2 regions of the Burkholderia sp. BCC1999 genome follow, and region 1 is predicted to be linked to the other one. Evidence: predicted binding sites of a transcription regulator. Region 1 holds the regulator's gene; the other holds the start of a gene.
What was found. Region 1 encodes FliA, which starts transcription of late flagellar genes. Its sites were predicted from a motif close to CTAAAGTTTNNNNNNNNNNNGCCGNTA; they were not measured.

Region 1 (7,174 bases):
ACACTGGGCAAGCAAGGAGCCTCCGCATGAGCACCCCGACCGGCCTGCTCGGGAAGCGCCCGAACCCGTTCGCGGGCACCAACCTGCGCGCGCTCGCGGGCCCGATCCTCATCTGCATGATCCTGGGGATGATGATCCTGCCGCTGCCGCCGCTGCTGCTGGATCTGCTGTTCACGTTCAACATCGCGCTGTCGGTGATGGTGCTGCTCGTCAGCATGTACACGATGAAGCCGCTCGACTTCGCGGCGTTCCCGAGCGTGCTGCTGTTCTCGACGCTCTTGCGCCTGTCGCTGAACGTCGCGTCGACGCGCGTCGTGCTGCTCGAAGGCCACACCGGGCCGGACGCGGCCGGCCAGGTGATCGAGGCATTCGGCCACTTCCTCGTCGGCGGCAACTTCGCGGTTGGCATCGTCGTGTTCGTGATCCTGATGATCATCAACTTCATGGTGATCACGAAGGGCGCGGGGCGGATCGCCGAAGTGTCCGCGCGCTTCACGCTCGATGCGATGCCCGGCAAGCAGATGGCGATCGACGCCGACCTGAACGCGGGCCTCATCAACGAGGATCAGGCCCGCAAGCGCCGCCTGGCCGTGTCGCAGGAAGCCGAGTTCTACGGGTCGATGGACGGCGCGTCGAAATTCGTGCGCGGCGACGCGATCGCCGGCCTGATCATCATGGCGATCAACGTGATCGGCGGGCTGATCGTCGGGATGGTCCAGCACGACATGTCGTTCGCCGCGGCCGGCACGAACTACACGCTGCTGACGATCGGCGACGGCCTCGTCGCGCAGATCCCGTCGCTCGTGATCTCGACCGCGGCCGGCGTGATCGTGTCGCGCGTCGCGACCGACGAGGACATCGGCACGCAGATCACCGGCCAGCTGTTCACGAACCCGCGCGTGCTGACGATCACCGGCGTGATCATCGTGATCATGGGGCTGATCCCCGGCATGCCGCACTTCGCGTTCCTCGGGCTCGGCGGCGGCGCGATCTGGCTGGCCCGCACGCAGACCAAGCGCGCGGCGGCTCGCAAGGCAGCCGGCGACGTGTCCGACATCGCGCCGCCCGCGGTCCTGCCGACCGACAGCCACGAGGCGACCTGGGACGACGTGCAGCTGATCGACCCGCTCGGCCTCGAAGTCGGCTACCGGCTGATTCCGCTCGTCGACAAGGGCAGCGACGGCGAACTGCTCAAGCGCATCAAGAGCATCCGCAAGAAATTCGCGCAGGAAATCGGCTTCCTGCCGCCGGTGATCCATATCCGCGACAACCTCGAACTGCGGCCGAACGCGTACCGGATCGCGCTGAAGGGCGTCGAGATCGGCGTCGGCGAAGTGTTCCCGGGCCAGTGGCTCGCGATCAACCCGGGTCAGGTGACGGCCGCGCTGCCGGGGGCAGTCACGCAGGATCCCGCGTTCGGCCTGCCGGCCGTGTGGATCGACGTCGCGCTGCGCGAGCAGGCGCAGGTGTACGGCTACACGGTGGTCGACGCGAGCACGGTCGTCGCGACGCACCTGAACCATCTCGTCGTCCAGCACGCGGCCGAACTGCTCGGCCGCCAGGAAGTGCAGGCGCTCATCGAGCGCACCGGCAAGGACGCGCCGTCGCTCGTCGAGGACCTCGTGCCGAAGACGATCTCGCTGACGACGCTGCAGAAAGTGCTGCAGAACCTGCTCGAGGAAGGCGTGCCGATCCGCGACATGCGCACGATCCTCGAAGCCGTGTCCGAACACGCGGGCCGTGGCGACGCGTACGAGATCACCGCCGCGGTGCGGCTTTCGCTCGGCCGCGCGATCACGCAGCAGTGGTATCCGGGCGCCGGCGAAATGCAGGTGATGGGCCTCGACGCGAATCTCGAGCGCGTGCTGTCGCAGGCGCTCGCCACCGGCGCGAACCCGGGCCTCGAGCCCGGCCTCGCGCACAACCTTCTGACCGGCACGCAGCAAGCGATGCTGCGTCAACAGAATCTCGGGCTGCCGCCCGTGCTGCTCGTGCAGCACGCGCTGCGCGCGATGCTCGCGCGTTTCCTGCGCCGCAGCCTGCCGCAATTGAAAGTGCTGTCGTATGCCGAAGTGCCGGACACACGCACGATCAAAGTCGTTAACGTCATCGGGGGTTCCGCTTGAACATTCGCAAATTCACCGGCGCAACGAGCCGCGACGCACTTCGTCTCGTGCGCGAGGCGCTCGGCGCCGACGCGGTCGTGCTGTCGAACCGCACGCTCGATGACGGCAGCGTCGAAATCGTTGCACTCGCCGATTCGGACCTGGCCGCGGTGACGCCGCCGGCCGCCCGCCCGCGCCTCGCCACGCCGCGCCTGCCGGAATCCGTGCCGGCCGCCGCGATGTCCGGCATCGTGTCGCGCCCCGGCGCCGCGCCGGCTCGCCCGGCCGTCAATCCTTACGCTGCCGGCGAAGGCGGGCTGCCGGACGTATTCTCGTCCGTGTTCGGCGCGAGCGCCGATGCGGACGAGGCGAGCGCGCATGCGTCGGCGATCGACGCGGACACGCTGGCCGGCACACCGGCGGTTGCGGCCTCGCCGGCGAGCGCCGCATCCGCCGCCGATACGCCGGCCGCCGGTGCATCCGAACCCGCACCGTGGCTGGTCGAGCACGCGAAGCGCCTGACGCAGCAGCGCGACGCGCTGATCGCACGCGCGCAGTCGCCGGCCGCGCCGCCCGCGAGCGCGAGCGCGCCGCAGGCCGCCGCGCGCGCGACGCCGCCCGACTGGGCGCGCGACATCGTGCGCGACGCCGAGCGCCGGATGCCGGCCGCCGCCACCCGCGCGCCCGACACGAGCGCCGCGCACGCGGCGAAGACGGCCGAGCGCACGCGCCTGCCCGCCGACGCGGCCGCCGCGGTGGCCGATGCGGTGAAGTCGCGCATCGAGCGGATCGTCAACGACACGGTGATGCAGGAACTCGGCGAACTGCGCGGCATGCTGGAAGAGCAGTTCGACAGCCTGAAGTGGCACGACCGCCAGCGTCGCAGCGCCGTGCACGGCGCGCTGACGAAGCACCTGTTCGCGGCCGGTTTCTCCGCGCAGCTCGTACGGATGCTGGTCGACAACCTGCCGTCCGGCGACGGCGCGCAGACCTTCGAACAGGCTGCCGAATGGGCGCAGTCGGTGCTCGCGTCGAACCTGCCGGTGCTCGACAGCGAGGATGCGCTGATGGAGCGCGGCGGCGTGTTCGCGCTGATGGGGCCGACGGGCGTCGGCAAGACGACCACCACCGCGAAGCTGGCCGCGCGCTGCGTGATGCGCTTCGGCGCGAGCAAGGTCGCGCTGCTGACCACCGACAGCTACCGGATCGGCGGCCACGAGCAGCTGCGCATCTTCGGCAAGATCCTCGGCGTGCCGGTGCACGCGGTGAAGGATGCGGGCGATCTCGCGCTCGCACTGTCCGAGCTGCGCAACAAGCACATCGTGCTGATCGACACGATCGGCATGAGCCAGCGCGACCGCGCGGTGTCCGACCAGATCGCGATGCTGCATGGCGCGAACGCGCCGGTGCAGCGCCTGCTGCTGCTCAACGCGACGAGCCACGGCGACACGCTCAACGAAGTCGTGCAGGCGTACCGCAGCGCGGGCGAACATCCGCAGGCGGCATCCCCAGACCTGGCCGGCTGCATCCTCACGAAGCTCGACGAAGCGACCCACCTCGGCGGCGTGCTCGACACGGTGATCCGCTACAAGCTGCCGGTCCACTACGTGTCGACCGGCCAGAAGGTGCCGGAGAACCTGTACGTCGCCTCGACCAAATTCCTGCTGAAGAGCGCGTTCTGCGTGCCGCGCGACGGTTCCCCCTTCGTGCCGCAAGACGAGGACATGCCGACGCTGCTTTCCGCACTGACCGCACGTTCCACTGCCGAGCTGCACGAGGTGCGATTTGGATAAACGGATCATCGACCAGGCCGAAGGGCTGCGGCGCCTGCTGGCCGGGCGCGCGTCGCGCATCGTCGCGGTGACGGGCGGGCCGACGGGTGTCGGCTGCACGTCCACCATCGTGAACCTGGCTACGGCGCTCGCGTCGCTCGGCAAGGACGTGCTCGTCGTCGACGAACGCGCCGACGTGCATTCGGCCAGCGCGACCCTGGCGGGCGCATGGCTGCGCGACGGCGAACGCACGCGGGTGGCCGCCGGCTTCGGCCTGTGCGCGGCGGCGCGGCTCGCGCGCGCCGGCTACAGCGACGCGCAACTGAGCGATTTCATCGACGGGCCGGCCGACATCGTGCTGGTCGACACGCAACTCGGCGCCGACGGTTCGTTCTCGGCGCTCGCACGCGAAGCGCACGACGTGCTGGTCGTCACGCGCGTTGCCGCGCAGGCGATCACCGAGGCGTACGCGTGCATGAAGCGGCTGCATTTCGCGCACGCGTTCGCGCAGTTCCGCGTGCTGACCAATCACGTCGGCAGCCACGCGGACGCGAAGACGGCCTTCGACAACCTCGCGGGCGTCGCGAGCCGCTACCTGACCGTGTCGATCGCCGACGCGGGCTGCGTGAGCGCCGATCCGCTCGTCGAGCATGCACGCGAACTGATGCATGCGGTGGTCGACGCGTTCCCGTCGTCGGCGGCCGCGCGCGATTACCGGCAGATTGCCGCCGACCTGCTGTACTGGCCGATGCGCCCGCGTTCGGGCGCGGGGCGCGCGGTCCACGCGGGCGGCAAGCCGTCGTATGAGGCGGGCGCGGCACACGCCGCGTGAGCGCCACCGGAAGGAGAGAGCCATGATGTACAACGCTCAAGGAAAGATGTCCCAGGCCGACGTGCTCGCGCAATATGCGCCGCTCGTGCGCCGCCTCGGGCTGCAGCTCGTCGCGAAGATGCCGGCGAGCGTCGACCTCGACGACCTGATCCAGGCCGGCATGATCGGCCTGATGGACGCGGCCGGCCGCTACAAGGAAGACCAGGGCGCGCAGTTCGAGACCTACGCGACGCAGCGCATCCGCGGCGCGATGCTCGACGAGCTGCGCAGCAACGACTGGCTGCCGCGCAGCCTGCGCAAGACGTCGCGCGAGGTCGAGCACGCGGTGCACCAGGTCGAACAGCATCTCGGCCGCTCGGCGAGCGAGACCGAGATCGCGGAGCACCTGAAGATGCCGCTCGACGAATACCAGGGGATGCTGCAGGACCTGCACGGCAGCCAGCTCATCTACTACGAGGATTTCGACCGCGCGGCCGACGACGAGCCGTTTCTCGACCGCTATCGCGTCGATCACGCCGATCCGCTGTCGTCGCTGCTCGACGAGCATCTGCGCGAGGCGCTCGTCGAGGCGATCGAGCGGCTGCCGGAGCGGGAGAAGCTGCTGATGTCGCTGTACTACGAACGGGGTCTGAATCTGCGCGAGATCGGCGCGGTGCTCGAGGTGAGCGAGTCGCGCGTGTGCCAGCTGCACAGCCAGGCCGTCGCGCGCCTGCGCGCGCGGCTGCGCGAGCAGGCCTGGGTCGGCGCGGAGTCCTGACCCTTTCAGGGCGGCCCTGCGCGCCGACGCCGCGCGCTGGTGCCGTGCTCGCGCATTTCGCGCGCCGATTTGCTACAATCCCCTCCGTTTTCCGAGGAGCGTTGCGACGGACCCTCTGCGTCCGCCAGGCTCGGAAGGCTTCACCAAGCAGCCGTGCGGCGCGCGTTCAGCGTGTTGTCGCGCCGGCCCCGCTTCCTGAACGGCGCTCACGTCACCAATCTAGAAACTTTTTAGAAAGGAGGGCGTGATGAACGCCATTATCGATTCCAAGGCTTCCCACGATTACGTCGTCGCCGACATGGCGCTGGCCGGCTGGGGCCGCAAGGAACTCAACATCGCCGAGACCGAAATGCCGGGCCTCGTGCAGATCCGTGACGAATACAAGGCGCAGCAGCCGCTGAAGGGCGCGCGCATCGCCGGTTCGCTGCACATGACGATCCAGACGGGCGTGCTGATCGAGACGCTGAAGGCGCTCGGCGCGGACGTCCGCTGGGCCTCGTGCAACATCTTCTCGACGCAGGATCACGCCGCGGCCGCGATCGTCGAAGCCGGCACGCCGGTGTTCGCGTTCAAGGGCGAGTCGCTCGACGAATACTGGGAGTTCTCGCACCGCATCTTCGAATGGCCGAACGGCGAATTCGCGAACATGATCCTGGACGACGGCGGCGACGCAACGCTGCTGCTGATCCTCGGCTCGAAGGCCGAGAAGGACCGTTCGGTGATCGCGAAGCCGACCAACGAGGAAGAAGTCGCGCTGTACAAGTCGATCGCGAAGCACCTCGACGCGGACCCGACCTGGTACTCGACGCGCCTCGCGCACATCAAGGGCGTGACCGAAGAAACCACGACCGGCGTGCACCGCCTGTACCAGATGGAAAAGGACGGCCGCCTGCCGTTCCCGGCGTTCAACGTGAACGATTCGGTCACGAAGTCGAAGTTCGACAACCTGTACGGCTGCCGTGAATCGCTGGTCGACGGCATCAAGCGCGCGACCGACGTGATGATCGCGGGCAAGGTCGCGGTCGTTGCCGGCTACGGCGACGTGGGCAAGGGCTGCGCGCAGTCGCTGCGCGGCCTCGGCGCGACCGTGTGGGTCACCGAAATCGATCCGATCTGCGCGCTGCAGGCGGCGATGGAAGGCTACCGCGTCGTGACGATGGAATACGCGGCCGACAAGGCCGACATCTTCGTGACGGCAACCGGCAACTTCCACGTGATCGGCCATGACCACATGAAGGCGATGCGCCACAACGCGATCGTCTGCAACATCGGTCACTTCGACTCGGAAATCGACGTTGCGTCGACGCGCCAGTACCAGTGGGAAAACATCAAGCCGCAGGTCGACCACATCATCTTCCCGGACGGCAAGCGCGTGATCCTGCTGGCGGAAGGCCGTCTCGTGAACCTCGGCTGCGCGACCGGCCACCCGTCGTTCGTGATGTCGAACTCGTTCGCGAACCAGACGCTCGCGCAGATCGAGCTGTTCGTGCGCGGCAACGAGTACGAGAACAAGGTGTACGTGCTGCCGAAGCATCTCGATGAAAAGGTCGCACGCCTGCACCTCGCGCGCATCGGCGCGAACCTGTCCGTGCTGTCGGACGAGCAGGCTTCGTACATCGGCGTGCAGAAGGACGGCCCGTTCAAGCCGAACCACTACCGCTACTGATGCGTCGCGGCCGCCGCCGCGCCGTGCGCGCCCCGCTGCGGG
Region 2 (7,174 bases), on a different contig from region 1:
GTGTCGCGCTCAGCGCGGCGACGTCACGAGCGACGCGCTCTTCAGATGAAAGCGCCACGCCATCAGCACGGCCACGCTGGCAAGGCCGGCCGCGAGGCCCCACCAGAGGCCCCGGGCACCGAGGCCTACGTGGAACGCGAACCAGTAGCCGGTCGGAAAACCGATGCCCCAGTAGCCGAGGGTCGCCGCGAGCATCGGGATGCGCGTGTCCTTCAGGCCGCGCAACGCGCCCGACGCGACGGTCTGCGCGCCGTCGACGATCTGGAACACCGCGGCGATGCCGAGCAGCGACGCGGCAAGCGACACGGTGGCCGCGTTCGACGGATCGTCGAGGTTCAGGTACAGGCCGACGATCGCATGCGGCGCGACGATCAGCACGATGCCCGACAGCGTCATGAACGCGACACCGAGCCCGAGTGCGACGAAGCCCGCATGCCGCGCGGCGACGGGCGCCCCTGCGCCGACCCAGTAGCCGACCCGCACGTTGGCGGCCTGGCCGATCGCGAGCGGCACCATGAACGCCACCGACGCGACGTTCAGCGCGATCTGGTGCGCGGCCAGCGATGTCGCACCGAGCACGCCGATGGTCAGGCCGGTTGCGAGGAACAGCGTCGACTCGACCCCGTACGTGATCGCCACCGGCCAGCCGATGCCGATCAGTTCGCCCATCATGGGCAGCTTCGGGCGCGCGGCGGTGACGAAATGACGGAAGCGTTGCCGGCCGTGCAGCAGCCAGATCAGTGCGAGCGCGGTAAGCCAGATCGTGATCGTCGTTGCGACCGCCGAACCGAGGAAGCCGAGGCGCGGCAGCCCGAACGCGCCGTGGATAAGCCCGTAGTTGAGCACGCCGTTGACGCCGACGCCGCCGATCGACACCCACAGCAGCCGCCGCGCCGCGCCGATCGCCGGCAGGAATGCACGCATCAACCCGACGCCGATCAGGCTGCCGAGCGCGGCGAAGCGCAGGATGCCCGTGTATTCGCCGACGTGATGCGCGAGCAATGGCGGCTCGTGGAACATCAGCAGGATCGGTTCGGACAGCGACAGCGCGATGATGGCCGGAATTGCGAGCAGCACGGACAGCGCGAAGCCGGTCCAGTAGATGTGCGGTACGCGCTCGTCGGCTTTGGCGCCGCGCGCGTGCGCGACGCTGACGCTCACCGACGACAGCACGCCTTGCAGCACGGTCACGATGACGAAGAAGAAGTTAGCGCCGAGTCCGCCCGCTGCGAGCGAATCGGGGCCGAGCGAACCGAGCAGCACCGTGTCGGTGACGCTCATCGCCATCTGCGAAAGTTGCGCGATCGCGAGCGGCGCGGCGAGGCGTGCGGTATCGGCGGCGTGACTGGATAGCGACGGCGGCGCGGCGACCGTCCGCGTAAGACCGGAATGCGACATGGAATGGGCGCTCGCGCGGGTGCGAGCCCGCGCTCTATGTATTTATTTTGAGAGACGCTCAGCTTACGGCTTTATTCAAACCGTGTCGAACGCGTGCGCCGATGGCCATGTCGCAGGCAGGGGGAACGACGCGGGTGCTAGCCCTCGCGCACCGCAATGCGCGTGTCGCCGAGCAGCACGACCTGGCCTGCGCGGATCTTGCAGGTCTTGCGCAGCTCGACCGCGCCGTCGACTTTCACCGCGCCGGACGCGACGATCAGCTTCGCGGTGCCACCGCTGTCCGCGAGGCCGGTGATCTTGAGAAGGTTGTGCAGCTCGACGTATTCGCCGGTCAGCGTGAAATCCAGGTTGGGCATGACGAAGAAGGTGCGCAAGGCGCGGGAGGAAACGCTCCGCATCATACGGCACCGCGGGCCGGCACGCGAGCGCGGGCCGCCGCGCCATGCAGTTGTTAAGGACTGTGAGCGATTCGTCAGCAAATGAAACGGTGGGTAACAGTCTGAGAGATTCGAGAACCGGCCGGGTGCGCCGCGGGTCTTTTGTCGTACCTGCTGCGTGTTGCGGCAGGTGGCGCCACGGGCCGCATCGCTGCGGTCCGGGCTCACAACTCATTGAGGAGAATTGCCATGTCCAAGATTCGTACGATGCTGATCGGTGCCGCGCTGACGGCGTTCGCCACTTCGGCCGCATTTGCCCAGACGGGCACGGCGGTGCAGGGTGCGGCCGGTGCCGGCGTGCAGGCGCAGACTCCGGCGGCAGGCGTCGGCGCAGGCGTGCAGGGCAGTGCCGGCGCGAACGCGTCGGGCAACGCGGTCGGCGGTGCAACCGATGCGGTCGGCGCGGCAGCCGACGGCGCGAAGGATTCGGCGACGTCGGCCGTCCATTCGGCCAAGAAGCACACGAAGCATGCCGCGAAGTCGGCCAAGGGCCATGTCGGCGCAGCCAAGGCGAAGGCCGGCGAAGCGACCGAAGGCGGCGCATCGGTCGGCGCGGAAGGCGGTGCATCGGCCCAGGGCGCCACGCAGTAAGCGGTGCCTGACGCCGCGTGACGCTCGCCCCCCGGGCGTCGCGCCGGCGACAGTATGACGGCCCGGTCCGCTGCGTGCGAATCGGGCCGTTTTCATGGGTTCATGCTTTCTGCGGGATGGGTGCGCGGTCAGGGCCGGCGCGGTCCTTGCCCCTGTCCCGGTTGTCCCTGCGCCGGTCGCACGGCGGCCGGCGTGAACACGCTGCGCAGCCACGCGGCAAGCCGCGCGAAGACGTCGTACGGTTCCTCGACGAAGATCTCCGGCTTGAGCAGCCGCAGGTATTCCATGATCTGCTGCGCTTCCTGCTTCTGGAACGAGCCGTGCGCGAGCCCGAGCCGCAGCAGCCCGCGCAGTTCGCCGAGCTTGTCGCGCGCGGTGCTGCCGACGCTCATCTCGCACGCGAGCTTGGCCTCGTAAATGCGCTGGCGCAACGATTCGGCGAGCCGCCACGCGGGCGTCTGCATCAGTTCCTCGAGCGTCTGGATGTCCTGCGCCGCGCCCTTGATCTGCGACGCGAGCGGGTCGATCAGCGACGGGTCGCCCTGCGCTTCGGCGACGATCGCCTTCGCCCAGTCGCGACACGCTTTCGCGAGTTCGTCGGGGGTCCATTCGGAGCGCGACGCGAAGCCGAAGCCGAATTCGCCGGCCTGTCGCATCAGGATCGCGACGACGTCCGGAAATTCCTTGTCGAGCGTGCGCTTGGCCCACGCGTACTGGCCGCCCTGCAGCATCCGCTGCACCGCGTGTTCGGTCAGCGGGACCATGTTGTCGAGCAGCTTGGCGCGCAGGAAATCCTCGAACGACGGCGTCGCGAACTGCGGGTCGAGTTTCAGCGACACGCGCACGAACGCGTCGTAGTCCTTGCGCAGGGACTCGAGCGTGTCGTCCTTGAGGGAAAGGGTGATCTGGCCCATGAATCGTCTCGATGGCGGCCCGCGCAAGCCGACGGCCGGCACGGCGCACCGGAGCGGGCACAGTGTCGACTGACCGGTGCGCGCAGAGGCCGGTGGCGGGTCTTCATTCCCTATATCGGCGCGCCGGGCGAAAACTTGAGCGCGCGTGGGTAGAGCGTCCGCTCAGGCGGGCAGCCAGTGCGGGATCACGACCCCTTGCCAGAAGAAGAACACCGCGAGCCCCGCGGCGATCGTCACGAGCGGGCGACGGGTTGCCGCCGACACCAGCACGGCGGCGAGCGCGCCGACGAGCTGCGGATTGCGCCAGGTCAGCTCGGCCGTGCCGCCGTGCGGGGAGACGGTCATCGGCACGATGATCGCCGTCAGCACGGTGACGGGAACGAAGCCGAGCGCGGTCCGCACGAGCGGCGGGAAGGTCAGCCGTTCGCCGAACAGGAACAGCGTCGAGCGGATCGCGTACGTGATGACGGCCATTCCGAGGATCAGGAGCGCGTAGTTCACGATGCGGCCTCCGTGCGCGAGCCGGCGCGCGTGCGTTCGTGCAGCAGCGTGAGCGCGACGCCGATCGCGACGCCCGCGGCGACCGCGCCGAGCAGCCCGAGCTTGTACGGCCAGCCCTGCCAGAGGTACGCGAGCGTGCCGGCCGTCGCGGCCGCCGCGAAGTAGCGCAGCGTGCCGAGTTGCGGGACGACGATCGCGATGAAGGTGGCCGCCATCGCGAAATCGAGGCCGAGCGACTGCAGGCCCGGGAACGCGGCGCCGAAGCCGATGCCCGCGAGTGTCCAGACCTGCCAGTTCAGGTACATCGCGAGCCCGGAGCCGAAGAAGTAGTGGGGGCCGATCGTACCGGGCGCGAAGTGCCGGTAGTGCGCATAGGCGACCGCGAACACCTCGTCGGTCATCAGCGCGCCGAGCGTCGCGCGCCAGCGCAGCGGCAGGTGTGCGACATAGGGTGCGAGCGTCGCGCTGTACAGCAGGTGGCGCAGATTCACGATCAGCGTGGTCGCGAGCACGACGACGAAGCTCGCGCTGCCGGCGATCAGGCCGAGCGCGATGAACTGCGCGGAGCCCGCGAATACCGCGAGCGACATCAGCGCGCCATGCCATGCGGCGAGCGGGCCGCCGCCGACGAGCGTGCCGAAAATCACGCCGAACGGCGCGGCGCCGATCATCATCGGAATCGTGTCGCGCGCGCCGTCGAGCCATTCGTTGAGCGGGCGGCGAGGGGGCGATGCGGATGTCGGGTTCAAAGGGTTTCCTCCATGGATGGGAGGATAGCGGGCCGGTGGCGGGCCGGCTTGTATGTTCTTGCGCTGGCGGAATCGGAGGCGGCCGCGTCAGCTCGCCTGCCAGCGCCCGGGCGGCACGCCGAACATCCGTTTGAAATGGCGCGTGAAGTGGCTCTGGTCGACGAAGCCGCTGGCCGCCGCGACGTCGGCGACGGGCACGCCCGCGCGCAGCGGCGCCAGCGCGCGCTGCAGCCGCAGTTGGTTGCGCCACGCATGCGGCGGCATGCCGGTTGTGCGCGTGAACAGGCGCGCCGCGTGAAACGGCGACAGGCCGGCCGCCTGCGCGATGTCGTCGAGCGTCACCGCGCACATGAGATCGGCCGCGAGCCGCTCGCGCATCGCATCGACGCGCGGTTCGTCCGCCGCGAGCAGCGCCGGTCGCGGCAGCGCGTCGGCATGGCGCACGATCAGCGTCGACAGCGCGTCGAGCATCGCCGTTTCGGCGGCGAGCGGATCGTAGATGCGCGGTGCGTCGATCGCCGTATCGCCGGCCGGCTGCCCGTGCGCATTCGACGACAGCGCGCGCTCGCTGCCGGCTTCCATCATCCGGTGCGCCAGCGTGAGCCGGGCCGCGAGATCGGCATCGCGAATCACGTCGGGGGCAAACCACGGCGCATCCTGCGGGCGGCCGGCGATCGCGCTCGTGAGTTCGCGGATGAATTCGACCGGCATGTAGCTGACGCGATAGCACCAGCCTTCGTCGGCCGCGCGCGAGCCCGTATGCACTTCACCGGGATTGATCACGGGCACGGTGCCCGTTTCGGCGACATAGCCGTTGCCACGATAGGTGAAGCGTTCCGCGCCTTCGAGAATCACGGGGATCGTGTACGCGTCGTGCCAGTGCGGCGCGAACGTGTGGTCGCGATAGGTCGCCGTGACGAGATCCGCCTCCGGCAGCAGCGGCGTGCGCCAGTAGCGTGCGGCGTCGGGAAGGCGAGGGGCGGACATGATCGGGCGCGGGAGCGGTCGAACCGACAGTGTATCGCTCGCGCGCCCGGCCGGTGTGCGCGTTACTTGACCGGAATCGTCGTGCCGGCGGGCATCGGTACCGCGGTGACCGCGTTCTTCGGGCTGCCGCTGACGATGCGGTCGCTGTAGGTCAGGTAGACGATCGTGTTGCGCTTCTTGTCGACCACGCGCACGACGTGCAGCGTCTTGAAGATGAACGACATGCGCTCGCTGAACACGTCGGTCTGCTGCTTGAGCGGTTCCTTGAAGCTGATCGGGCCGACCTGCCGGCAGGCGATCGACGCTTCGCTCGGATCCTCGGCGACGCCGAGCGTGCCCTTGATCCCGCCGGTGCGCGCGCGGGATACGTAGCAAGTCACGCCGTTCACGACCGGATCGTCATACGCTTCGACGACCACGCGATCGGAGCCCGTGACGCGGAAATGGGTGTTGACGCTGCCGACTTCCTCCGCGTGCGCGAGCGGTGCCGCGGCGAATGCGGAAAACAGGAGGGCGAACGGGGCGGAGCGGAGGAGGCGATGCTTCATCGACGGAACCGGAGGCGAATGCGGGACAGAGACTCTAGCATGCGCGTGAGCGGGCGACGAAAGGCGGAAAAGCGGGAGGGCGGCCGGAAAAACAAAAGGCCCGTCGAATGACGGGCCTTTCGCTGTCTGGCTCCCCGACCTGGGCTCGAACCAGGGACCTACGGATTAACAGTCCGGCGCTCTACCGACTGAGCTATCGGGGAATAAATCGGTACATCTGCGTGTGTTTGTTCCAACAAAAAACCCGTCCACTTTCAACGGGCCTTTGTGTTTTTGGCTCCCCGACCTGGGCTCGAACCAGGGACCTACGGATTAACAGTCCGGCGCTCTACCGACTGAGCTATCGGGGAACAAACAACAACAGCAGAGAAACGAGATTGTATGGAGTGGGCGCTAACCTGTCAATACTTTTGGGCCACGATCCACAAAAAAATTTTGCGGCCGCCGCGCGATCAGCGCTCGAGCAGGTGCAGCTTCTCCTGCACGTCCTTCCACTCGTCCGCGTCGGCCGGTGCCGGCTTGGTCTTCGTGATCGACGGCCAGCCCTTTGCCAGCTCGGCATTCAGCTCGGTGAACTGCTGCTGGTCGCCCGGAACGTCTTCTTCGGCATAGATCGCATTGGTCGGGCACTCGGCGACGCACACGGCGCAGTCGATGCACTCGTCCGGATCGATGGCGAGAAAGTTGGGACCTTCACGGAAGCAATCCACCGGGCACACATCCACGCAGTCCGTGTATTTGCACTTGATGCAGCCTTCGGTCACAACGTGAGTCATTAAAACGCTCCTGCTTGGCGGTATATATGGGGTGGCGTTTGCGCCAAAAGCGGCATTGTAACTGAAGCGCAAAACCCGCATGGCGTGGTCGGCTATCCGGCTTATATCGTTTCGTGATTAGTTTATGGGGTGGGCAAGACGGGACCCTGCGCATCGCGCGCCGGCGCGACGGGAGCAGGGCGGCAGGCGGTTTCGCGATGGTCGGGCCCGCATTCGGGTAACATGGCCGACAGACCGGGCGGCGCGCGGTGCGCCGGGGCCCTGTCACGATAT

Region 2: U5809_RS12735 (DUF4088 family protein) is a predicted target of FliA. The motif match lies at 3,454-3,480, and genes of this name have one in related genera.

The regions. Positions count from the first base shown of each region.
Region 1 is NZ_CAJPHP010000036.1:2,792-9,965, forward strand. It holds gene flhB (flagellar biosynthesis protein FlhB) at 1-30, shown strand, start outside; gene flhA (flagellar biosynthesis protein FlhA) at 27-2,126, shown strand; gene flhF (flagellar biosynthesis protein FlhF) at 2,123-3,898, shown strand; gene U5809_RS33080 (MinD/ParA family protein) at 3,891-4,709, shown strand; gene U5809_RS33085 (RNA polymerase sigma factor FliA) at 4,732-5,466, shown strand; S-adenosyl-L-homocysteine riboswitch at 5,554-5,681, shown strand; gene ahcY (adenosylhomocysteinase) at 5,714-7,132, shown strand.
Region 2 is NZ_CAJPHP010000007.1:295,614-302,787, reverse strand. It holds gene norM (multidrug efflux MATE transporter NorM) at 10-1,398, opposite strand; gene U5809_RS12745 (RNA-binding S4 domain-containing protein) at 1,536-1,754, opposite strand; gene U5809_RS12740 (hypothetical protein) at 2,025-2,426, shown strand; gene U5809_RS12735 (DUF4088 family protein) at 2,555-3,340, opposite strand; gene U5809_RS12730 (AzlD domain-containing protein) at 3,503-3,841, opposite strand; gene U5809_RS12725 (AzlC family ABC transporter permease) at 3,838-4,590, opposite strand; gene U5809_RS12720 (AraC family transcriptional regulator) at 4,678-5,577, opposite strand; gene U5809_RS12715 (CreA family protein) at 5,640-6,125, opposite strand; tRNA gene U5809_RS12710 (tRNA-Asn) at 6,253-6,328, opposite strand; tRNA gene U5809_RS12705 (tRNA-Asn) at 6,400-6,475, opposite strand; gene fdxA (ferredoxin FdxA) at 6,578-6,901, opposite strand.